4 regions of the Paenarthrobacter sp. NPDC057355 genome follow, and region 3 is predicted to be linked to each of the others. Evidence: riboswitches for the same ligand, from Rfam matches in the RefSeq annotation. Region 3 holds a riboswitch; each other region holds the start of a gene.
What was found. Region 3 has a riboswitch for S-adenosylmethionine ahead of ACFUOZ_RS04550 (aminotransferase class V-fold PLP-dependent enzyme). Riboswitches for the same ligand answer to the same signal wherever they lie in the genome.

Region 1: another riboswitch for S-adenosylmethionine. It lies ahead of ACFUOZ_RS07355 (hypothetical protein); the one in region 3 lies ahead of ACFUOZ_RS04550 (aminotransferase class V-fold PLP-dependent enzyme).
Region 2: another riboswitch for S-adenosylmethionine. It lies ahead of ACFUOZ_RS14070 (homoserine O-acetyltransferase); the one in region 3 lies ahead of ACFUOZ_RS04550 (aminotransferase class V-fold PLP-dependent enzyme).
Region 4: another riboswitch for S-adenosylmethionine. It lies ahead of ACFUOZ_RS11305 (DUF1737 domain-containing protein); the one in region 3 lies ahead of ACFUOZ_RS04550 (aminotransferase class V-fold PLP-dependent enzyme).

Annotation. Positions count from the first base shown of each region.
Region 1 covers NZ_JBHVAL010000004.1:146,974-152,677, reverse strand. The annotation lists gene ACFUOZ_RS07360 (sodium:solute symporter) at 45-1,580, shown strand; SAM riboswitch class IV at 1,822-1,941, shown strand; gene ACFUOZ_RS07355 (hypothetical protein) at 1,958-2,305, shown strand; gene ACFUOZ_RS07350 (hypothetical protein) at 2,302-2,493, opposite strand; gene ACFUOZ_RS07345 (VIT1/CCC1 transporter family protein) at 2,758-3,912, shown strand; gene ACFUOZ_RS07340 (matrixin family metalloprotease) at 3,999-4,892, shown strand; gene ACFUOZ_RS07335 (matrixin family metalloprotease) at 5,012-5,704, shown strand, end outside.
Region 2 covers NZ_JBHVAL010000012.1:81,714-87,417, forward strand. The annotation lists gene ACFUOZ_RS14055 (CPBP family intramembrane glutamic endopeptidase) at 1-251, shown strand, start outside; gene ACFUOZ_RS14060 (VOC family protein) at 371-1,009, opposite strand; gene ACFUOZ_RS14065 (bifunctional o-acetylhomoserine/o-acetylserine sulfhydrylase) at 1,202-2,542, shown strand; SAM riboswitch class IV at 2,714-2,831, shown strand; gene ACFUOZ_RS14070 (homoserine O-acetyltransferase) at 2,846-3,967, shown strand; gene ACFUOZ_RS14075 (hypothetical protein) at 4,012-4,461, opposite strand; gene ACFUOZ_RS14080 (winged helix DNA-binding domain-containing protein) at 4,505-5,659, opposite strand.
Region 3 covers NZ_JBHVAL010000002.1:126,935-132,638, forward strand. The annotation lists gene ACFUOZ_RS04530 (DoxX family membrane protein) at 1-28, shown strand, start outside; gene aroA (3-phosphoshikimate 1-carboxyvinyltransferase) at 35-1,402, shown strand; gene ACFUOZ_RS04540 (ribosome small subunit-dependent GTPase A) at 1,405-2,520, shown strand; gene hisN (histidinol-phosphatase) at 2,575-3,399, shown strand; SAM riboswitch class IV at 3,570-3,683, shown strand; gene ACFUOZ_RS04550 (aminotransferase class V-fold PLP-dependent enzyme) at 3,716-5,119, shown strand; gene ACFUOZ_RS04555 (class I SAM-dependent methyltransferase) at 5,221-5,704, shown strand, end outside.
Region 4 covers NZ_JBHVAL010000008.1:73,769-79,472, reverse strand. The annotation lists gene ACFUOZ_RS11320 (hypothetical protein) at 1-39, opposite strand, end outside; gene ACFUOZ_RS11315 (O-succinylhomoserine sulfhydrylase) at 50-1,258, opposite strand; gene ACFUOZ_RS11310 (rhodanese-like domain-containing protein) at 1,259-1,669, opposite strand; gene ACFUOZ_RS11305 (DUF1737 domain-containing protein) at 1,666-1,926, opposite strand; SAM riboswitch class IV at 1,940-2,051, opposite strand; gene ACFUOZ_RS11300 (NtaA/DmoA family FMN-dependent monooxygenase) at 2,207-3,535, shown strand; gene ACFUOZ_RS11295 (aromatic amino acid ammonia-lyase) at 3,535-5,097, shown strand; gene ACFUOZ_RS11290 (PLP-dependent cysteine synthase family protein) at 5,094-5,704, shown strand, end outside.

The DNA of each region.
Region 1 (5,704 bases), on a different contig from region 3:
CGTCGAAAACCCCAACCTCCGTGCATCAGCTCCAAGGACCGTTCATGGAATCTTCGGCTATTAACATCGCAATCGTGGTGGTGTACCTGCTCGCCATGCTGGCGTTCGGCTGGTGGGGCAAGTCCCGCACCAAGAACAACAGTGACTTCCTGGTGGCCGGCCGCCGCCTGGGCCCCTTCCTTTACACCGGCACCATGGCCGCGGTTGTCCTCGGTGGCGCGTCCACCGTGGGCGGCGTTGGCCTCGGTTACAAGTTCGGCATCTCCGGCATGTGGCTCGTGGTCGCCATCGGCGCAGGCGTGCTGCTCCTTAGCCTCCTGTTCGCAGGCACCATCCAGCGCTTGAAGATCTACACGGTCTCCCAGATGCTGAGCCTTCGCTACGGCAGCAAGGCCACCCAGACGTCCGGCATCGTGATGCTGGCCTACACGCTGATGTTGTGTGCCACGTCCACCGGTGCCTACGCCACCATCTTCGTGGTGCTCTTCGACTGGGAACGCTGGCTGGCAATCGCCGTCGGCGGCGCCATCGTCCTGGTCTACTCCACAATCGGCGGAATGTGGTCCATCACCCTGGCAGACCAGGTGCAGTTCCTCATCAAGACAGTGGGTATCTTCTTCCTGATGCTCCCCTTCGCGTTGAACGCGGCTGGTGGAATGGACGGCATCCGTGCGCGCCTGGAGGACAGCTTCTTCCAGATCGACGGCATTGGCACCCAGACGATCATCACGTACTTCGTCGTCTACACACTGGGCCTGCTGATCGGCCAGGACATCTGGCAGCGCGTCTTCACTGCCAAGACCGCGAAGGTTGCCCGCTGGGGCGGCGCTACGGCCGGCGTCTACTGCATCCTCTACGGCATCGCCGGCGCATTGATCGGCCTGGCAGCCCGCGTTGCCCTTCCCAACATCGATGTCGCCAACCTCGGTAAGGACGTCGTCTACGCCGAGGTCGCTACCCACATCCTGCCCGTCGGCATCGGTGGCCTTGTCATGGCAGCAGCAGTTGCAGCCATGATGTCCACGGCATCCGGCGCCCTGATCGCCGCCGCAACAGTGGCGCGCGCCGACGTCGTGCCTTTCGTTGCCAGCTGGTTCGGCAAGACCATCAACACCGATGACACCGAGAACCCCGAGCACGACGTCAAGGCAAACCGCTACTGGGTCCTGGGCCTCGGTATTCTCGCAGTGCTGATTTCCATGGCCGCGCAGGACGTGGTGGTCGCCTTGACCATCGCCTACGACATCCTGGTAGGCGGCCTCCTGGTTGCCATCCTCGGTGGCCTGGTGTGGAAGCGCGGCACGGGCATCGCAGCTGCCTGGTCCATGGCGGTCGGCTCCGTGCTGACCTTGGCTTTGCTCATCATGTACGCAGTTGGCGTCATCCCCAGCGAAGACGGCGTCTACGCCAACGAGCCCATCTACTGGGGACTCGGCGCCTCGCTGGTGGTTTACGTCGTGGTCTCCCTGCTGACCCCGCCCACGGACGCTGCTGTCCGCGAGGCCTGGGACAAGCGCGTTGCCGGCGCCATCTCCGAGGAACTGCCGCCGGAAGTACACCCGGTAGGCAGCAACAGCTAACCAAGCAATACCCGACGGCGGTGCCGCCCCTTTGTGGGGCAGCGCCGCCGTTTGCGTTCCCGGGGATGACGCGTTGAGGAGTTGCGAGGCCCACTGTGCGTCCTGAAACGACGTCAAAGCGCGCAGAGCGGGCCTCCCAACGCCCGGACTTCCACGTTGGAAGGCCTGCTCTGCACGGCAAACCCCGCCCAAGGAGCGCAGAGCGGGCCTCACAACGGGAGGTGCGGTAGGGTTGTCCCAGCTTCAAGAGATGTGGCGCCAAGCTCCGACTGGCCATACACCAACCCCATGTTCACGGGTGGTTCGGATGAAGAAGCGGCCCGTCCCGGACCTGAGACAACCGAACGGGCAAGAGCACTCTCCACAGGAGCAGCCGCGTGCCGTATCACGAGCCGAGCCACAACGAACCCATCAACAACGGGCCGGCACCAGCCCGAAGCACCCGCGACGAAACCGGCCCCTCAACCGTCAAGGTGATCCCCGCCGTCGACCTTTACCTTGGCACGGTGACCATACTGACCCGGAACCGGCCCCTGTGTTTCCGGTATCCGCAGGCGCGGCACATCGCCGAGGCACTGGCGCGGGCGGTCCGGCCCTCCACGTGGTGCGAGGCTACGGGGACTCTGACAGTCACCGTAGCCGCGGTGGGTCACCGGGAAGGCCGGCCCTGCACCTTCACGCTCAGCCGGGAACCGAGCCGGGAACCCAGTCGGGAACTCGCCTAGATTTCCTCGTCCTCCTCGCGGAACTCCTCGGTCTCATCGATTGGCACCACCCGTTCGTCGTCCTCGGGGGCGTCCACTTCCTCCACCCAGGGCTCGTCCACTTCCTGGTCTTCGGCGTAATCGTAGGCCGGGTCCGACTCGATGGTTGTGCGTTCGGGATAGTTGGAGTGTGATTCGGTGGTGTTCATGCTGCTACCTCCGTCCCGTGGGCTGCCTGCAGGAGCCCGGTGGCAAATTGCGGGTTGATTAAAGACCCGCCCCTGTCCCTCCATCTGAGCACCAGGGCAAGCATGGGTCAAGGCCCGGAAGAGCGTGCACGCAACGCCGGAAATTACGGTGCACCGAACATTCCGGATAAGGAATACCAGCCAAAAATCCGCGTCAATAAGCGGTAGTGTGGGGCGTGCAATGGGGCCGCAACCACCCCACCAAGCGCAGGAGAAAAAGTGCAGATGCACCAGGAATCCCAGAATTCGTCGAGCCCCGCTCCGGACCCCACCCCCGACCCAGCAGCCCACCGCACCAATGATGCGCCCTCGGCTTCCGACATCAGGCGCTGGCGGCAATACCTGGCCGACGAACGGGCCGAAGCCGCTGTTTACCGCGAACTTGCCCAACGCCGCGATGGGGAGGAACGCCAGATCCTGCTGGCCCTGGCCGAAGCCGAAGGCCGCCACGAAGCACACTGGCTCAAGCTCCTGGGAGATCATGCCGGGATGCCCAAAGCAGCGTCGGCCCGCAGCCAATTCCTGGGTTTCCTGGCCCGCAACTTCGGGTCCGTCTTTGTCCTTGCCTTGGCACAGCGCGCCGAGGGCCGCTCCCCGTACGGCACCGAACCAGCGGCGACGCCTGCGATGGTTGCCGACGAGCAGATCCATGAGGAAGTCGTCCGTGGCCTGGCCACCCGGGGCCGCAACAGGCTCTCGGGCACCTTCCGCGCAGCGGTCTTCGGCGCCAACGATGGCCTGGTGAGCAACCTCTCGCTGGTGATGGGCATGGCCGCCACCGGGGTCTCCAGCTCCGTGGTGCTCATGAGCGGCGTGGCCGGACTCCTGGCAGGCGCACTGTCCATGGGCGCCGGCGAATACGTTTCCGTCCGCTCGCAACGCGAACTGCTCAACGCCACGCTCCCCACCCAGGCGACGCTCACCGCAGCCCCGTCGTTGGACATCGACCACAACGAACTGGTCCTGGTCTACCTGGCACGCGGCATGACCCGGGAGGCGGCCGAGCACCGGGCAGCCGAGCGCATGGGACTGTTCAGCTGCGACTGCGATCCCAGCCTTTCGCTCCAACCCGAAAAACCGGTAACCGACGAGCACGAATCCGTGGGCTCGGCCTGGGGGGCAGCGATGTCCAGCTTCTGCTTCTTCGCCTCCGGCGCCATCGTGCCCATCCTTCCGTTCATCTTCGGCATGACGGGCATGGCCGCCCTCCTGGTGGCCGGTGTCCTGGTGGGAGTCGCGCTGTTGGCCACTGGCGCCGTCGTAGGCTTGCTGTCCGGAACATCACCGCTCAGCCGCGGCCTGCGGCAGCTGGCCATCGGGCTCGGAGCTGCAGCTGCCACCTACGGTCTCGGGTTGCTCTTCGGGGCTGCGATCGTCTGAGTTTGGACGGCCCAGCCGCCAGACCGTAATGTTGGTTCGTCCTCCGCGCTGCCCTGCGTGACCAAGGGCATGAGGAATGGAGAACCGTGGACGCGGAGCGGGAAACAGCGCATGTGCCGAAGCACCGGCGCACGGGAACAGCCGGGCGTGTTCTCCGCGGCCTGCTGATGGTGGTAGTCGCTGCGGTGGCAGCGGTCCTGGTCACCGGGTTCCTGAACGGCGACCCCCGCATCACGGCGCTGTTCCCGGGCGTCAGCGTCCCGGGCAGCCCGCAGATCGGGAAGACCCAGCCAACCGCGACACGTGTGCCCGATGCACCACCGCCTGGACTTGAGGAAGCGGATGCCCCGCTGGCCTCGCCGACGGCGCCCGGCACCACCAATGATTCCTACAAGTTCCTGGCGACCAACGACGACGGCACTCCTGTCGGCTACTCCCCCTGCCGCCCGCTGCACTACGTAGTGAACAACGCCACTGCGCCCCAGGGAACCGACGCACTCCTTGCCACGGCCATCGCCAACATCTCTGCTGCCTCGGGCATCCAGTTCGTCAACGACGGAACAACCGACGAACAGCCCGCAGACCGGCGCGAGCCCTACCAACCCAACCGTTACGGCGATCGGTGGGCACCCCTGCTGATTTCCTGGACCACGCCGGCAGTAGCACCGGCTCTTGAAGGCAAGGTCATCGGCACCGGCGGCAGCACCATGTATTCCCTGGACAAGGGCCCCAAAAGCTACATCACGGGGAGCCTGGAGCTCGACACGCCCCAGATCGCTGAACTCTTGTCGGACCCCGGCGGCTCGGACTATGTCCTCGCCGTCATGCAGCACGAACTGGGACACGTCATGGGCTTGGACCACGTGGACGATCCAATCCAGCTCATGTACCCCGAAATCGGCGCACCGGATGGCCTGGCAGCAGGTGACCTGAACGGTCTGCACCTCCTGGCCTCCGCGCCCTGCCGCAAGGACATTTAGCCGATCTCCTGCCCGGAACACGACACCATGGACTCCGGACCACGCTGGACCTATGCTGACGGAAACGGCCGACGGCGGCGCCCCACCGCACGTCCGCGGCCTCCACGTCAGGGGGTTCCATGGAACCTTATGGACCGTCCAAGTGGCCGGATCCGGATCCTCCCCGGCCCCGATACCTTCCGCCGGCATCCGGTCCCCGCGAACCACCTGAACCCCGCCCGCCGATCAAGCACAGCAGCACCGCCGCCATCTTGTTCCTGCTGGGCATCCTTGGACTGGTCTGCGCCGGGGCCTTTTTCGGCGGTGAGCTGCAACAGTTTCTGTACGGATCCTCAGAAACGCAAAGCCAACCGGCCCGCCCCGGGCTGGTGCCCTTCGGGCAACGGGATGATCCCCTCCCTGGCCGTGAAGAAGCCGATGCACCACTCGGGACGCCTCCGCCTGTGGTCCAGGCCAGCAGCTCGTACAAGTTCCTGGCGGTCAAAGAGGACGGAACGCCGCTGGCCTACTCACCCTGCCGGCCCATCCATTACGTGGTGAACTCAGACTCCGCACCGGCTTCCTGGCAGGCGTTGGTTGAGAAGGCTATCCAGCGGGTCAGCAATGCCACGGGGTTGAAGTTCATCTACGACGGTCCCAGCTCCGAAGTCCCCTCCCCGAACCGTTCAGGCTACCAACCTGCCAGGTATGGCGACCGTTGGGCGCCGGTGCTGATCGCGTGGAGCACGCCGGAACAAGTGCCCCGCCTGACGGGCCAGACCGTGGGCCTGGGCGGAAGCTCGTCCATCGGCCTGAGCAACGGCTACAAAGCC
Region 2 (5,704 bases), on a different contig from region 3:
TCATGGACCGCTTCGGAAAATTCGGCTGGAGCACTCCGGTCGCGATCCTGGTCAGTGCGGTCCTGCGGGGGAGCTACCACCTGTACCAGGGCTTCGGGCCCTTCGTGGGCAACGTGGTCATGGGGTTGGTCTTCGCCTGGCTCTACACCAAGACCAAACGCGTGATGCCGTTGGTGATTGCGCATGCCCTGCTGGACATCGTGGCTTTCGTGGGATTCAGCCTTTTTGGCAAGGCCGTTGGACTCGGCTGAGTGGTTAAAAGTATTCGGCCGCTATCGGCAGGTGACGTCATTGGCACCCGCTGACAGCGGCCGAAGCTTGTCCGGACAACTATGTCCGACGCCGGGATCTCCCCGGATCAAGGGAACGGTCAGATGGTGACTGCTCCGGAGGCGGTTTCGAACGTGACGGCCAGGATGCCCGGCGTGCCATGGGGAGCCATCCACTGGACTGCGACATCCTCCAGTGGCTTCTCCACCGGTTCACCCAGCCATTCCGTGACGCGTTCCGCCGAGCCTGCAATGGTGAGGCTGGACATCTTGACGTCGCTCTCGTAGACCCTGGACGGGTGCAGGGAGGGGTCGCCTTCCCACTTGAGCAGGTAGGGCACCTGGGGGTCGGCGATCAGGCCGAGGATGCCGATCTGCTGCCACACCAGTTCGCGGCCGTCGGGGAACTTGCGGTTGCCGGGGACTGCGGCGCGGCCGAGGCGTTCCTCGAAAGGTGCGAGGTCGTCAACGGCCACACACCAGCCCATCCAACCGCCGCCGGCTGCTGAGCGCGCACGGACTGCTTGGCCAAAGGGTGCTTTGTCGGAAGCGGGGTGGTCAAGGACCTCCACAACTTCCAAGTACTTGTTGTCCGCCAGGGGAATGATCATGTTCCGGGTGCCGAAGCGGGGGTGCACTCCACCCCGGACTGCGTCCACTCCCAGAGCCGCGGAAATTCGTTCGGTAGTGGCCAGAAGGCCATCTCGTTCACAGGCGTAAGAGACGTGATCCATGCGCATGGCTTCATCTTGGCACTTTGTGATCGGTGTCTCAGCTAAGTCTGTCCTTACCAAGATGGGATCTTACCTGGGGACGTCATGGAGTGTCGCAAATGACCCCAAAAATTCAGGCAACGTCACAAAGCTGTCCAAGCGCACGCACACTTCCTAGACTGGCCGCAGTTTGCTTCCCACTGTTAGTCCGCCGATCACATGCGTCACGAAGAGGAGAACTCCATGTCCCAAGGATGGTCTTTCGAAACCCGCCAAATCCACGCAGGCCAAGAGCCGGATGCCGCCACAGGGGCTCGTTCGCTGCCGATCTACCAGACCACGTCCTTCGTGTTCCCGAGTGCCGAGAGCGCCGCCAACCGCTTCGCCCTGGCCGAGCTCGCGCCGATCTACACCCGCATCGGCAACCCCACCCAGGATGCGGTGGAACAGCGGATCGCCAGCCTTGAAGGCGGACTGGGTGCGCTGCTGCTCAGCTCGGGCCAGGCGGCAGAGACCTTTGCCATCCTGAACATCGCCGAGGCCGGTGACCACATCGTGGCCAGTCCCAGCCTCTACGGCGGCACCTACAACCTGTTTGCCCACACGCTGAAGAAGTTCGGGATTTCGGTGACCTTCGTCGAGGACCCGGACAACCTTGCGCAGTGGCGCGACGCCGTGCAGCCGAACACCAAGCTTTTCTTCGGCGAGGTTGTCTCCAACCCGCGCCAGGACGTTCTGGATATCGAAGGCGTAGCCGGGGTGGCCCATGAAGCAGGCGTGCCGCTGATCGTCGACAACACCCTCTCCACCCCGTACCTGATCCGTCCCATCGAGTGGGGCGCGGACATCGTGGTCCACTCGGCCACCAAGTACCTGGGCGGACACGGTTCAGCCATTGCAGGGGTCATTGTCGATTCCGGCAACTTCGACTTCGGCAAGGATCCGGAACGCTTCCCGGGCTTCAATACCCCGGACCCCAGCTACAACGGACTGGTCTACGCCCGCGACCTCGGCAAGGACGGGGCCCTCGGCGCCAACCTTTCGTACATCCTCAAGGCCCGCGTCCAGCTGCTCCGCGACCTCGGATCTGCCGTGGCACCGTTCAACGCCTTCCTCATCGCCCAGGGCCTGGAGACCTTGAGCCTGCGCGTTGAACGGCATGTCTCCAACGCCACCAAAGTGGCCCAGTGGCTGGAAACCCATGACGACGTCGAATCGGTCGCCTACGCCGGTCTGCCGTCCAGCCCTTGGTACGAACGTGGCCAAAAGTACGGTCCCCGGGGCACGGGCGCAATCGTCGCGTTCAACATCAAGGGTGGCGTCGAAGCCGGAAAGCGCTTCGTGGACGGGCTGGGGCTGCACTCCCACGTGGCCAACATCGGCGACGTCCGCTCCCTGGTCATCCACCCGGCGTCGACTACGCACAGCCAGCTGACCCCCGAACAGCAGGTCGTCGCAGGCGTCAATCCGGGCTTGGTCCGCCTGTCCGTCGGCATCGAGCACGTCGACGACATCATCGCCGACCTCGAAGCCGGCTTCCGGGCGGCCAAGGGCGCTTGAGCGGGAAGCTTGCATGACAGGCTGATACCTCGGGGCTGCCGTCCGGATCGACGATTATTCGCCGGGCGGCAGCCCTGGGTGCTGTTTGGTGAATCAAAACGGCACCTAACGTCACACTGATGTCACATTCTTCGCCAGAAGGGTGGAGTTTTTCCTAGACTCTACGTATTAGGTCATGAGTGCCAGCAGATAGCCCCGGCTTGCTGGCCGGCAACCCTCCTTCCGCGGTGGGGTGCCCCGGGTGAGGACCTGGCCTGTCCGCACGCAAGGCGACAGGCAAGCGCGAGGTTAGGTATCAAAGGAATGACCATCACTGCTACAGCCCTTCCCAAATCCGGTGAAGCCGACGGAACAGTCAAGTACGCCGGCGTAGGACCGCTGGCACTTGAAGCCGGCGGCTATCTGCCCGACGTGGTGCTGGCCTACGAAACGTGGGGGCAACTCAACGCGGACCGCTCAAACGCTGTCCTCATCCAGCACGCTTTGACCGGCAGCACCCACGTGGCCCGCGGGGCCACGGATGAGGAAGGGTGGTGGGAGCAGCTCGTAGGGCCTGGTGCCACCATCGACACCAACAGGTACTTCGTCGTTTCGATCAACATCGTGGGTGGCTGCTACGGCAGCACCGGCCCGTCCTCGACAGCACCCGATGGCAAGCCGTGGGGTTCCCGGTTCCCGCTGATCACGCTGCGGGACAGCACCGAGGCCGAAGCCCGGCTCGCGGACGTGCTGGGCATTGACGCCTGGCACGCTGTCCTGGGCGGCTCCATGGGAGGAGCCAGGGCGCTTGAATGGGCCGTCACTTTCCCGGAACGGGTCCACCGTTGTGCGGTCATCTCGGTGGGCGCATACAGCACTGCCGAACAGATTGCCTTCGCCCAAGCCCAAACCCTGGCCATCCGACAGGACCCGCACTTCAACAACGGGGACTACTACGACGGCCAAGCACCGGAGCACGGACTGGCCCTTGCCCGCAGGATTGCGCACATCACCTACCGCTCCGCCCTGGAACTGGACCTGCGCTTCGGCCGGGAGGCCCAGCACCAGGAGACGCCGCTCGCTGCTGCGGTGCTGGGGGAGCGCGGGCGATACCAAGTGGAGAGCTACCTTGACCACCAGGGCACGAAGCTGGTCCGCCGCTTCGATGCCAACAGTTACATCGCCATCACCGAAGCCCTGATGTCCCATGACGTCACGCGCGGCCGGGGCACCCTGCAGGAAGCTCTCTCCCGTGCCACTGCCGACTTCTTCGTGGCTGCAGTGGATACGGACAGGCTGTACTTCCCGGCCCAGTCGAAGGAACTTGCGGCGGCACTTCCGGGCGATGTTCCCGTCCACACCATCGACGCGCCGATCGGCCACGACGGCTTCCTGACCGAGATCGGCCAGCTGTCCGGGCAGCTTAGAGGGGCTTTCTTCTCCTGAGCCTCAACGGCTTCGATGGTGCAGGAGGTCCTGTGTGCGGCTGATCAGCCGTTCATGATCTCCTGGCGCTGCTTCATGTAATCTTCCATGGCGATCTGGCCGTTGGTGAACTTCGCATCCAGTTCGGCCAGTTTCTTGGCTCGATAGCCTTGGGGTTCCGCCGCTGCGGTGGGGAAAGATGGGTTCGACGGCGGTGCGGCCTGCGGTGCCTCCTCCGCGGGGCGGATGACGGCGGGCCCGGGCTGATACCCAGGGTAGTTCTGCACAGGAGAATCAGGAGCGGGATAATTCTGGGCCGGGTAGTTTTGGGGTGGGTAATTCACCCCAGGGTAGCCCTGGGGTGGGTAACCAGGGCCGGGGAGGTTTTGCTGCCGATAGTCCGGACCCGGGAAGTTGCCGTTCTGCAGGCGGCGCGCCTTGGAGCGGTTGTACATGCGGATCCCCATCGGAATCAGCCACGAGCAGACGATGATCCAGAAGATCAGATTGTTCACAGTGCAAGCCTCCTAGGTCCTATCCCAGCTTAGCCCCGTGTGATCACGCCAGCTTTGTCTCCATTCCCAGGAACCGTCCGTAGCGGGCTGCCTCGGCTTCCAATGCGGCTTGCTCTTCCTTGGTAGCGGGCCTGGTCATGCGCACGTCGAGTTCGCAGACGCCGCCCTTGAAGCTGTGGCGCCACCATCCGGCCAGGCTGCCATCCAGAAGGACCACATGCATGGGGCCGTTATCTTCAGGGAAGTACGGTGCAGTGCCGCCCAGGTAATGGCGTGACTGCGAGTACCCCATCACGTACTCGTCGTAGCACTGGATGAGGTCAACGCGTGGGAGCACTGTACCCTCAGCGGGCGGGGCTGGAGCATGCAGGGCCTCAAGGTCATCCGGAACCAAGTAGAATTCCAGGTCATCGAAGAATGCCGGGGCCAAGGCTCCGGGTGATGTTTCCGCAGCGACGGTGAGTCCCAACTTCACGTCCTTCATGGTGAGCCCGGACCAGGCGGAGCAGTCCTTCACTGTGGCAGGCCCCCGACTGCTGAAGTACCGCAGGGCCAATTGCCCCAAGGCTTGCTCCCGCTCCGGGCCGGTGAGTGGCCCGGCAAACACCCCAGTCACGCGTTCTTCGAACAAGGCGTATGTCTGTTTCAGGGCACCGCCCGGCGAACGCACTGGAGCGCCGCTGACCAGGATGCCGCTGATTTCCGCGTGCATGAGGTGGTAGATGAATCCCAACCCTTTGCTGGGAAGGCCCGCGTCCGCCAACACCTCAGCCAGTTCGTCACGGGTCTTATGGCCGCCGTTCGCTACGGCCGCAGCCAGGATCCTGCTGCTGAGTCCGGCGGCTTCCTCGTCTACTCCGGTCTGGCGGTACATTCCTTTGTTGCCCTGGTGGAGCCGGGCGGCGGACAAGCCCATCAACCAGCCAAGATCGTCCCGGTGGACGAAGTGCCACGTGGGCCGCAGGATGTGGGTTCGCAGGATGGTTCCGTCTGCCACGTCCTGCTCAACGATGGCGGCAGTGCTCCCGGGTGTCCGCTGCGCCACAGTCCACCGGGCGTAGGGGAATTCCTGCGCCTGGACGGCAAGGAGGTTGCGCACGGCGTCCCCTGGACTGCAGGCAAGGGGAGGCCTCAACTGCTGGCGCCGCAGACGCAGCTGGCGGATCTGCTCTACCCGTTCCGAAGGATTAGTCGCCACGCAAGCCTGCCCAACCTGTCATTTCCACCCTAGCTGCTCTGTCCC
Region 3 (5,704 bases):
GGCCGTAGACAACGCAGTTGGAGCATAAGGAAGCATGACAGGAACCACCGCCGCCAATACCGAAACAGGCAAAGCCGCCGACCTTCCGCTGTGGCCGGCCCCTTATGCCAAAGGGCCAGTCGATGCCACAGTGACTGTCCCCGGTTCAAAGTCGCTGACCAACCGGTTCCTCGTGTTGGCAGCTTTGGCGGATGGGCCCTCGCGCCTGCGGGCTCCCCTGCATTCGCGTGATTCTGCGCTGATGATCCAGGCCCTGCGCCAATTGGGCGCAACGGTAACAGAGGTCCCCGGTGACGGCGATTACGGACCCGACCTCGAAATCATTCCCCTTGATCCCACGGCCTCCAGCACGGAAACTGCCATCGACTGCGGTTTGGCCGGCACTGTCATGAGGTTCGTGCCCCCGCTGGCTGCTTTGCGCAGCGGTGCCACGATCTTCGACGGCGACCCCCATGCGCGCAACCGTCCGATGGGGACCATCATCGAGGCACTGATTGCTTTGGGAGTGCCGGTTGCAGCGGAAGGCGGCAGGACGCCGTCGGCCCTTCCCTTCACTGTGGAAGGCACCGGCGAGGTGCGTGGCGGGCACCTCGTCATCGATGCCAGCGCTTCTTCCCAGTTTGTCTCGGCCCTGCTGTTGGTGGGCGCGCGCTTTACTGAGGGCCTTCACCTGGAGCACGTGGGCAAACCCGTTCCCAGCCTCGACCACATCGCCATGACCGTCGAGGTTCTCCGGAGTGTTGGCGTGACGGTGGATGACTCGGTACCCAACCACTGGCGCGTCGCTCCCGGCACCATCAGGGCCTTCGACGAGCGCATCGAGCAGGACCTGTCCAATGCCGGGCCGTTCCTGGCTGCCGCACTGGCTACCCGCGGCACAGTCCGAATCCCGAACTGGCCAACAGGCACCACGCAGGTGGGCGATATGTGGCGCACCATCCTGGCAGCCATGGGGGCCACGGTGAGCCTGCATGAGGGAACCTTGACCGTGACCGGCGGAGCATCCATCCATGGCGCCGACTTCGACGAAACCAGCGAACTTGCACCCACGGTCGCCGCTTTGTGCGCCTTGGCCGAAAGCCCCTCGCGGTTGACCGGCATTGCCCACCTGCGCGGCCACGAAACCGACCGACTCGCAGCGCTGGTCACCGAGATCAACCGGCTTGGCGGAGACGCCGAGGAGACTGCCGATGGCTTGGTAATCCGCCCTGCGGCCCTTCATGGCGGGGTGGTGCACAGCTACGCGGACCACCGGATGGCAACCGCCGGCGCCATCCTGGGACTCGCCGTCGAAGGCGTTGAGGTGGAGGACATTGCCACCACGTCCAAAACCATGCCCGAGTTCCCCGAAATGTGGACGCGGATGCTCGAATCCGCCACTGCGGACGGGCACAGCAACTGACCATGGGACGCGACGCACGTTCATGGGATGAATCCGACGTCCGGATCCGGCCGAACAAAAAGGGCACCAGGCCAAGGACAAAGGATCGCCCCAGCCACGACGACGCTGTCATCGGGCGCATCATCACCGTTGACCGCGGACGCTACCGGGCGATCGTGGATGAGGACACTCCCAACGAGCGCGTCGTCATCGCAGCCCGCGCCCGTGAGCTTCGGCGGAACCCCGTAGTGCCAGGCGACTTCGTGGCACTGGTTGGCGACGTCTCCGGGTCACCCGACACCCTGGCACGCCTGGTCCGGGTGGAGGAACGCAGGACGCTGCTTCGGCGCAGCGCGGACGATACAGATCCGATCGAACGCGTAGTGGTAGCCAACGCCGACCAACTGGTGGTGGTGGTTGCAGCGGCCAATCCCGAGCCGCGCACCGGTTTCATCGACCGCGCGTTGGTTGCAGCGTACGACGCCGGCATTGAGCCCTTGCTGCTGATCACAAAGGCCGACGTCAAGGATCCCACGGCGTTGCTGGCGAACTACCTCAGCCTCGATTTCCCCGTGATCATCAGCCGCACCGCCGATTCTGAAGCAAGCGGCATCGATGCCCGTTCCGATGACGGCCTGTCAGCCCGCTTGGACCGGGAAGCAGTGTCCCAACTCCGCTCCTACCTGGGCGGGAAAGTGACGGTCATGCTGGGCCACTCCGGCGTCGGAAAGTCCACGATGGTCAACGCCCTGACCGGAGCTGAACGTGCCACCGGCGGCGTGAACGCAGTCACCGGCCGGGGCCGTCACACGTCCTCTTCAGCCCTGGCCCTCAAGTTGGACGATGCACCGTCCGGCAGTTGGATCATCGACACCCCGGGCATCCGTTCCTTCGGCCTGGCCCACGTGGATCCTGACCGGATACTCCACTCCTTCCCGGATCTTGAGCCTGGCACCGAGACCTGCGACCGCGGCTGCAAGCACGACGCAACCGCCGTGAACTGCGGATTGGATGCTTGGGTCAACGACGGTCATGCCGGACCATCCGGTGTAGCGCGTTTGGCGTCCCTTCGACGCCTTCTGGGCGCGGACCCCCGCCTGGAAGCCAAGGAAGCCAAAGAGCTGGGCACTGTTAACTGACGGTAAGGCCTTAACGTCCCCACCGCCGCCCACGTTTCAGGATAGTTTGGTGGCATGACCCAACCCGCTTCCACCTACAACGACGACCTGCGCCTTGCCCATGTCCTCGCCGATTCCGTCGACGCCCAAACCATGGATCGCTTCAAGGCCCTGGACCTGCAGATCGAAACCAAGCCCGACCTCACACCGGTCACCGATGCAGACAAGGCCGCTGAGGAAGCCATTCGCGGTCAATTGTCGCGCTCGCGTCCCCGTGATGCGGTCCTGGGGGAAGAGTTCGGAAGCAGCGGGCACGGCTCACGACGTTGGATCATCGATCCCATCGACGGCACAAAGAATTTTGTCCGGGGCGTTCCTGTGTGGGCGACGCTGATCGCACTCGTTGATGAAGGTGAACCAGTTGTAGGCGTGGTCAGCGCTCCTGCCCTGGGCAAACGTTGGTGGGCGGCCAAGGACATGGGTGCTTACATGGGCCGGTCCCTGGCATCGGCAACCCGCTTGAAGGTCTCCAACGTCTCCCGCCTTGCCGACGCGTCCATGTCCTACTCCAGCCTGTCCGGCTGGAAAGAGCGGGGCAACCTGGACGAGTTCCTGGGGCTCACCGAGGATCTCTGGCGCACGCGCGCCTACGGCGACTTCTGGTCCTATTGCATGGTGGCCGAGGGCGCGGTGGACATCGCCTGCGAACCTGAGCTGAACCTCTACGACATGGCCGCTCTCGTTCCCATCGTGACCGAAGCCGGTGGACGCTTTACCTCCCTGGAAGGTGAAGACGGCCCCTTCGGCGGCAACGCCCTGGCCACAAACTCCATCCTCCACTCGGAGGTCCTGAAGCGCCTCAACCCTGGTTTGGACGATCTCCTACAGCCTCCTGCCTAAGTCGTGGCACCTTAAGGTTCATCGAATTTTCGACGGCGGTTGCCCCCTTTTTGGGGCAACCGCCGCTTTTTATTCGCAGGAAGGCCCGTTTTCCAACTCACGTAACAAACGGCTTAACAAAAGTCCGCGGCTTTGGACCCTTCCACGGACGTGCCTTAGCCTTTTTTACAGGTCACGAGTGCCAGCGCTAAACCCCGGTTAGCTGGCCGGCAACCCTCCATTCGCGGTGGGGTGCCCCGGGTGACGACCCGGCCGGTCCGGAACGGATGCGGCAAGCGCGGATCCCCCTGAGGGGGTCCCTCTTGAGTGAGGTCCCATGAGCACTGTCACGTTCAACTCAAACATCATTCCTTCCTTCATCGAAGACTCCCCCACTGCTGCCGCGGCCCGTCCGCTCGCTGCCGTTACCGGCGCGGAACTGCAGGCCCCTCTGATTCAGGGCGGCCACGTCCGCTATGCGAACCTCGACTATGGCGCCTCGGCTCCAGCATTGACGATCGTTTCCGCCTACCTCAACGAGGTCCTGCCTTACTACGCCAGCGTCCACCGCGGGGCGGGATTCGCCTCGCAGATCAGCACCTCCGTGTATGAAAATTCGCGGAACATTGTCCGTGAGTTCGTTGGCGGACGTGCCGATGACTCCGTCATCTTCACCCGGAACACCACGGACTCGCTGAACCTGTTGGCCGGCTGCCTTCCCCAGGAGGACGGGCAGTTCGCCGGGGAGGTCCTGTACTTGGACATTGAGCATCACGCGAACCTGTTGCCTTGGCAGGGAGTCCCGCACCGCAGCGTAGTTGCAGAGTCCACCTTGGCCGGCACCGTAGCCAAAATCGAAGCCGAACTGGCCCAGGGCGGCGTCAGCCTGCTTGCGGTAACCGGCGCTTCGAATGTCACCGGTGAGATCCTGCCCATCGCCCAGCTGGCGTCCTTGGCGCACCAGTACGGTGCGAGGATCGTCGTGGATGCCGCCCAACTCGCTCCGCACCGCCGCGTTAATATCGCAGAAGCGGACGTCGACTACATCGTCTTCTCCGGACACAAGCTCTATGCGCCATTCGGTGCAGGAGTTGTCGTGGGCCGCCCGGATTGGCTCGACGCCGGCATCCCGCACCTGGCAGGTGGCGGCGCTGTCCGCGAAGCCCGCCTGGATTCGGTGAGCTGGGCCACGGGCCCGGCCCGGCACGAAGGTGGCTCCCCCAACGTCCTCGGAGCTGCGACACTCGCCCGTGCTACCCAAGTCCTCGCGGCCTTGGACGAGGACGCCTGGCACGCTCACGAAGCCGGCATCCGCAGCTACCTGGTTGAGGGCCTCGAGGCCATCGACGGCGTAACGGTCCACCGGATCTTCAGCGACTCCGAGGACACCATCGGTGTGGTCAACTTCTCCGTTGAAGGATTCGACGCCGGGCTGGTCGCCGCGTATCTGGCCGCCGAGCACGGAGTGGGCCTCCGCGATGGCCGCTTCTGTGCCCACCCGTTGCTCAAGCGCCTGGGGCTGCCCTCTGGTTCCCTGCGGGCAAGCTTCGGCGTCGGCTCCCGGTTGGAGGACGCCACCAGGCTGCTTGCGGGCATCCAGGAACTCAAGCGCAACGGTTTGGGCTGGGACTACGTCGTGGACGAAGGCCGCTGGGTACCTGCCAACGACCACCGCAGCTACCCGGAGTGGGCGCCAAACACCCCGGGAACCGCAGGCGCAGCTCCCTGCACTGTCGACTAAAGAGCGCACCGTCGACCAACGGCGCAGCTGACCAAGCGCAAATCCCGGACTGAGGGTAAATTCGTAGGGTATCTTTTGGCTACCCCGTGAAGGAGTTCTGCGTGTCCCTGCGCACACCGGAAGGCGCTCCCGGCATACCCGGTCCCGCCGGGCCCCGTGGCCCCAAGCTCCATGCCTCGCGTCGGCATGAGCTTGGCCAGAGCTTCCAGGACGGCGGGGAGCACTATGACCGTGTGCGGCCCGGCTATCCGCTGGACTCCGTGGACTGGCTCGTACCCGAGGGGTCAGCAACCGCCGCAGATCTCGGCGCAGGTACGGGGAAGTTCAGTGCCCTTTTGGCCGAACGCGGACTTAGGGTCGTCGCCGTCGATCCTTCCACCGACATGTTGGAGCAACTGCGCAAGTCATATCCCGATATTCACGCATCGGAGGGAACGGCCGAGGCAACAGGGCTGGCGGACTCAGCATTCGACGTCGTCAGCGTTGCCCAGGCCTGGCACTGGTGTGAACCGCTCAAAGCCAGCACGGAAATTGCACGAATCCTCAGGCCCCACGGCGTACTGGGCTTGATCTGGAACCAACTGG
Region 4 (5,704 bases), on a different contig from region 3:
AACGATGACAGCCCCCGCACGGCGGTATGGATGCCTCATGCCAGCAAGGTTAGACCTGTTTGAGGGCCTTCTCCAGATCCATGATGAGGTCGTCGACGTCCTCCAGACCCACTGACAAACGAACCACGCCATCGGACAAACCGATCGCCGCACGTCCCTCCGGACCCATGGCCCGGTGCGTCGTGGTGGCCGGGTGGGTGATGAGGGACTTGGAGTCGCCCAGGTTGTTGGAGATGTCGATGACGCCCAGGCCATCGAGCAGCGCGAATGCGGCTTCCTTGGCGCTGCGCCCACCGGAGGGCGAGAGCTCGAAGGTCAGCACGGTGCCGCCGGCCTTCATCTGCTTGGTGGCCAGCTCATACTGGGGGTGAGATTTCAGCAGCGGGTACTTTACCCAGCTGATGGCAGGCTGCTGCTCAAGCCATTCGGCGATCTTCAGGGCAGACGCCGAGCTGTGGTTCACGCGCAGCCCGATCGTCTCAAGGCCCTTGGTGAGCACCCAGGCGTTGAAGGAGGACAGAGACGGGCCGGTGTGGCGCATGAGCTGCTTGACCGGACCGTCGATGAATTCCTTGGTGCCCAGGATGGCGCCACCCATGACGCGGCCCTGGCCATCAATGTGCTTGGTACCGGAGTAGACGATCACGTCTGCGCCCAGGTCTCCACAGCGTTGCAGCAGGGGAGTGGCAAAGACGTTGTCGACGACGACCGTCGCCCCTGCGGCATGTGCCAGTTCGCTGACGGCCGCGATGTCCACGATTTCCTGCATCGGGTTGGACGGCGACTCAAAGAAGACCGCAGTGGTCGGCTCGGAGAGAGCTTCGCGCCACTGATCCAGGTCCGGTCCATCGACAAACACCGTCTCCACGCCCCAGCGCGGCAGGATTTCGTTGAGGATCACGAAGCACGAGCCGAAGAGCGAGCGTGCGGCAACCACGCGGTCACCGGCAGCCAGCAAGGCACCCAGGGCGGTGAACACTGCGGACATGCCGGACGCCGTCGCAAAGCACGCTTCGGTTCCCTCGAGCAGGCGGAGCCGCTCCTGGAAGGTGGCCACGGATGGGTTGCCGTAGCGGGAGTAGACGAAGCGTTCGTCTTCGCCCGTGAAGGCGCGTTCGGCGGCTGCGGCGGATTCGTAAACGAAGCCGGAGTTCAGGAAGACAGGCTCGGCCGTTTCCTGGAAGTTGGTACGGTCAAGGCCACCGCGGACAGCCTGGGTGTCAGGGCTCCAGCCGGCGGCGTCAGGATTAAAAGTCACTTAGTCGTTCCCCAGGTTGGTAGGCAGGCCGCGGTTCTTCCAGCCATTTACAGTACGTTCGCCGTAACGGTCCGGCTCACCCTCAAAGCCCTCAAGGACGTTGTAGGCGGTGAATCCGGCCTGGGTGGCGGCGATGGCAGCGGCGATGGAGCGCTGGCCGGAGCGGCAGAGGAACACCAGTTCCACGCCGTCGCCTTCGGGAGCCTGCTGCTGCAGGTCATCGATGAAGCGGGAGTTCGGGATGCCCCCGGCGAGGTTCCACTGGATGAACAGGGGATCGTTCTCCGTGGCCTTGGTGTCGGGAATGCCGATGTGGGCCCACTCGCCCTCGGTCCGGACGTCCACCAGGATGGCGCCTTGTTCCAGCTTGGTCCACGCGTCCTGCGGGGTCAGGTCACCGGCGTAGCTCATGCGTGGCCCTCGAAAATTTCCTCGTAGTTCTCCAACTCGTCCACGGCGCTTGCTACTGCAGCGTCGGAACTGGCGACGGCGGCAGGCAGGATCACGGCCTGGGCGACGATCACGTCTGTGCCGTTGAAGGTGGCTGCGGGATTGCCGTGCAGGACGTAGCCCTCAGCCAGGGCATTGCTGATGCGCTCGCAGAATTCACGGGTGTCGGGGCCCGTGATCAGGCGATAGGCGAGTTTTTCTTCGGTGGGTTCAGGCATTGCTGGTGCTCCTCAGTCACGCTTGCAGTTCGAGTTGTCGATACGCCGAGTAGTCACCTGAGGCACCCCGCCGGAGAGAGGGTTGCCGACCAGCAAGTCAGGGCTTCGCGCTGGTTCTCATTACTCAAGAAAAAAGTAGCATTCACGACGACGGCCTGCACGGCGGGCCTCGTCATGTTGCGTAACCGGAGGGTGCTGGAGTACGGGCCCAATTAAGACGTCCCGGGAGCATAATTGACGCAGTACGACCCCCTGTAACTTCGTGTGAAAGCAGGTCGCGGTGAACGGACAGAGCAGTTCTACACTCAAGCCCATGCTGCATTTTGGTTGGTTTGTGGGGCACGGATTCGGTGTCCAGGGATGGGGCACGCCGGGGTACAGCCTGGGCTATGACTGGAAGAAACCCGCCCTGTACCAGGAAGCTGTCCGGGCCTTTGAGCAGTCCGGCCTGGACCTGTTCATCATCGAGGACTCCCTGACCGTCCCCGACACCTATGGAGGCACAGCCGAGGTTTCGCTGGCCCATGCTTCGTTTGCGCCGAAGCACGATCCCCTGGCGCTGGTCCCGTACCTGCTCTCTGCCACGGAACACTTGGGAATCGTCCCCACTGTCAGCGCCTCCTTCTACCCGCCCTTCACGGCGGCCCGCCTCCTTGCCACGCTGCAGCACTTCTCAGAGGGGCAGCTCGGGTGGAACGTGGTCACTTCGGGCAGCGATCTCGCTGCGCAGAATTACGGCCTGGACCAGCAGATCGAACACGACCTCCGGTATGAAAAGGCGGAGGAATTCGTCGACGTCGTCAGGCGGCTGTGGCGGAGTTGGGAACCGGGCGCGGTTCTTGAGGATGTGGAAGCCGGCAGGTTTGCCGACCACAGCAAAGTGCATCCCATCAACCACGAAGGAGAATTCTTCAAGGTCCGCGGCCCGCTGAACACAGCGCCGTTGCCCGAGGAGCCTGTCCTGGTGCAAGCCGGTGCTTCGCCACGCGGCAAGGCGTTCGCCGGCGGCCACGCGGACGTGGCGATTGCCCTGGCCCGTGGCGTTGACGGCATGAAGGCCTACCGCGATTCCATCCGCGCCGAGGCCGCGAAAGCCGGGCGGAATCCCGACGACGTGAAGGTACTTTTCGTGTTGAAGCCCACCGTGGTTGGTTCCACCGCGGAGGCGGAGGAGTTGCGGGCCCAGCGCCGGGAGCTGACGCAGCGCGATATCGACAGCCAGCTCAACTCCATCTCCTACCTCTCCGTGATCGATTTCAAGCAGTTCGACCTGGACCAGCCCCTTCCCGAACTCAGTACCAACAGCAACCAAGGCACGCTGGAGCATTTCGCCAAGGCGGCGCCTCCCGGATCCACGTTGCGCGAGATCCTGCAGGCACGCAGCGGCGGTGCGGGTGACTCGATCATCGGCACGGTCGGTGAAATCGCCGACTACCTTGAGGAAACCGGCTCGGCTGTTGGCGGTGACGGGTTTCTGTTCTCCGGTTTCGTGGATCCCGTGACTGTCCACGGGGTCCTGGACAAACTCACGCCTGAACTGCGGCGCCGCGGCCTGTTGAGGACGAGTTACGGCAACGGCGGTTTCCGGCAGAATCTCCTGGATTTCTAGTGGGAACCTTCAGCATCGGAACGGGGACTGTTTCCGCTCTGCTTGTGGCGGAGGCGGCCGCGGATCCGACGTTTCACGTGGAACTCAACCAAGATGCGTTGAATTTGCTCCGGCGTTCCCGGGGAGTCGTGGAAAAGACTGCCGCGTCCGGCCAACGGGTTTACGGGCTGAATACCTTGCTCGGATCCGGTCGGGACACCGACGTGGAGGAGAAGTCGCTGCTGGCTTATCAAGTACAGGTGGTCCGGTATCACAACAGCGGCGTGGGTCCGTACCTTGACCGGACTGCTGCCCGCTCGGTGATCCTCGCCCGCCTCATCGGGTTCAGCCGGGGCGGCTCAGGCGTCCGTCCGGAAACCGCCGCCTTCTATGCTGAACTGCTCAACCGTGGCGTCTTTCCCGCCATCCCCAGCGAAGGTTCGGTGGGCTCGTCCGACCTGACCCAACTGGCCGCCGTCGCCGCTGTTGCCTTGGGCGAGGGCGAAGCGTTCGACGCCTCCGGCCTGCTGGTTCCTGGCGCCAAAGCGCTCGCCGACGCCGGCCTTCAACCCCTCCAACCCGCTGCCGGTGAGGCGCTGGCCTTGGTGAGTGCCAACGCGTTCTCCGTTGGTGCCGGGACCCTTGCTTTGGTGCGGCTGAGGCACCTGACCCGCTTGGCCGACGTCGCGCTTTCACTCTCGCTGGAGACCATCGCAAGGTACGACGGCGGCGGGAACCTGAGTCCCTTTTCGCCGGCCATCCAGGCGGCAAAGGCAGTGGACGGGCAGGGCGACTCGGCGGCCGCTGTCCGCCGGCTTTTGAGCGGTGGATGGCTGGAGGACGTCCGGCCGGAGGTATCGGTGCAGGACGCGTTGTCGTTCCGTGCCGCGCCGCAGACCCATGGTGCGTTCCGGTCTTTGGTGTCGCAACTGCGGTCGGCCCTGGAGGTGGAACTGAATGGCCGGGGCGATAACCCGCTGGTTGATGTGGAGTCCGGTGCGATGGTGTCCGGCGGGAACTTCCAACCGATGCAGCTGGCCTTGTCCTTTGAAGGGCTGCGGCTGGCCTTGGCGCATGTGGGGATTTCCAGCGAACGACGCATTGCCAAGCTGTATCCACCGCAACGGGCCATCCGGGCACGACACCTGGCAGCGGCATCGTCCGAGCCCGGATCTGCGTCGGCTTTGATCCAGGAGGAACTGCCCGGGCTGCTCTGGTACTCGGCGGCTGGGCTCTTGGCCGAGCTCAAGTTCCTGGCAGCCCCGGCGACCCTTGGCGCCCCCACCCTCTCGGCCGACGTCGAGGACCATTCCACCTTGGCGCCACTGGCCCTGCAGCAACTGGAAAAGTCCATTGATGCGGCGGAGAAGCTCTTGGCGATCGAGGCCCTCACTGCTTCCTACCTCCTGCTGGAAGCGGAGGCTGCGCAGCCGCTCGGGAACGGGACGGGGCTGGTGGTGGGCCGGCTGGCCGATGTGCTGGCGGACAGGCCGTCGGCTGCGGAACTGGTGGAGCGGGCACGGACAGTCTTGCGGGAAGCCGCGGACCAGCTGTTCCCCGGGACTGAGGAGGAGACAGCATGAGTACGGGCACCCGCAAACATGGGGCGCACGCCATGCCCGCGGCTCTTGACGGACTCGATGCTTCAGTTTTGGACAAGGTGGGAAATACGCCGTTGGTGAAGTTGGAGGAGCTCAGCCGCGGGCTGGGCAGTGCCATCCACATCAAGCTGGAGTCGGAGAACCCCGGCGGCTCCATCAAGGACCGTACGGCATTGAGTATGGTGCGGGCGGCCGAACGTTCAGGGGAGCTGCAGCCCGGTGCCACGATCGTTGAGAGCACGTCCGGAAACACGGGGATTGGGTTGGCGCTGATAGGGCACCTCACGGGCCACCCGGTTGTGGTGGTCACCGGCGACACCATTTCGCAGGAAAAACTGGCGGCCCTCCACAACTACGGGGCGCGGGTGATCCTGACGGATTGGAACGCGCCGTCCGAGTCCCCGGAAAACGCCCGAGCCGTGGCCGCCCGCATTACGGCAGGGACGCCGGGGGCGTGGCGGCCCATGCAGTTCGACAACCCGGCCAACCCTTTAGCCCATTACGAGACGACCGGGCCGGAAATCTGGGAACAGACCGGTGGTCTGGTGACACACTTTGTGGCCGGGATCGGTACGGGCGGGACCATCAG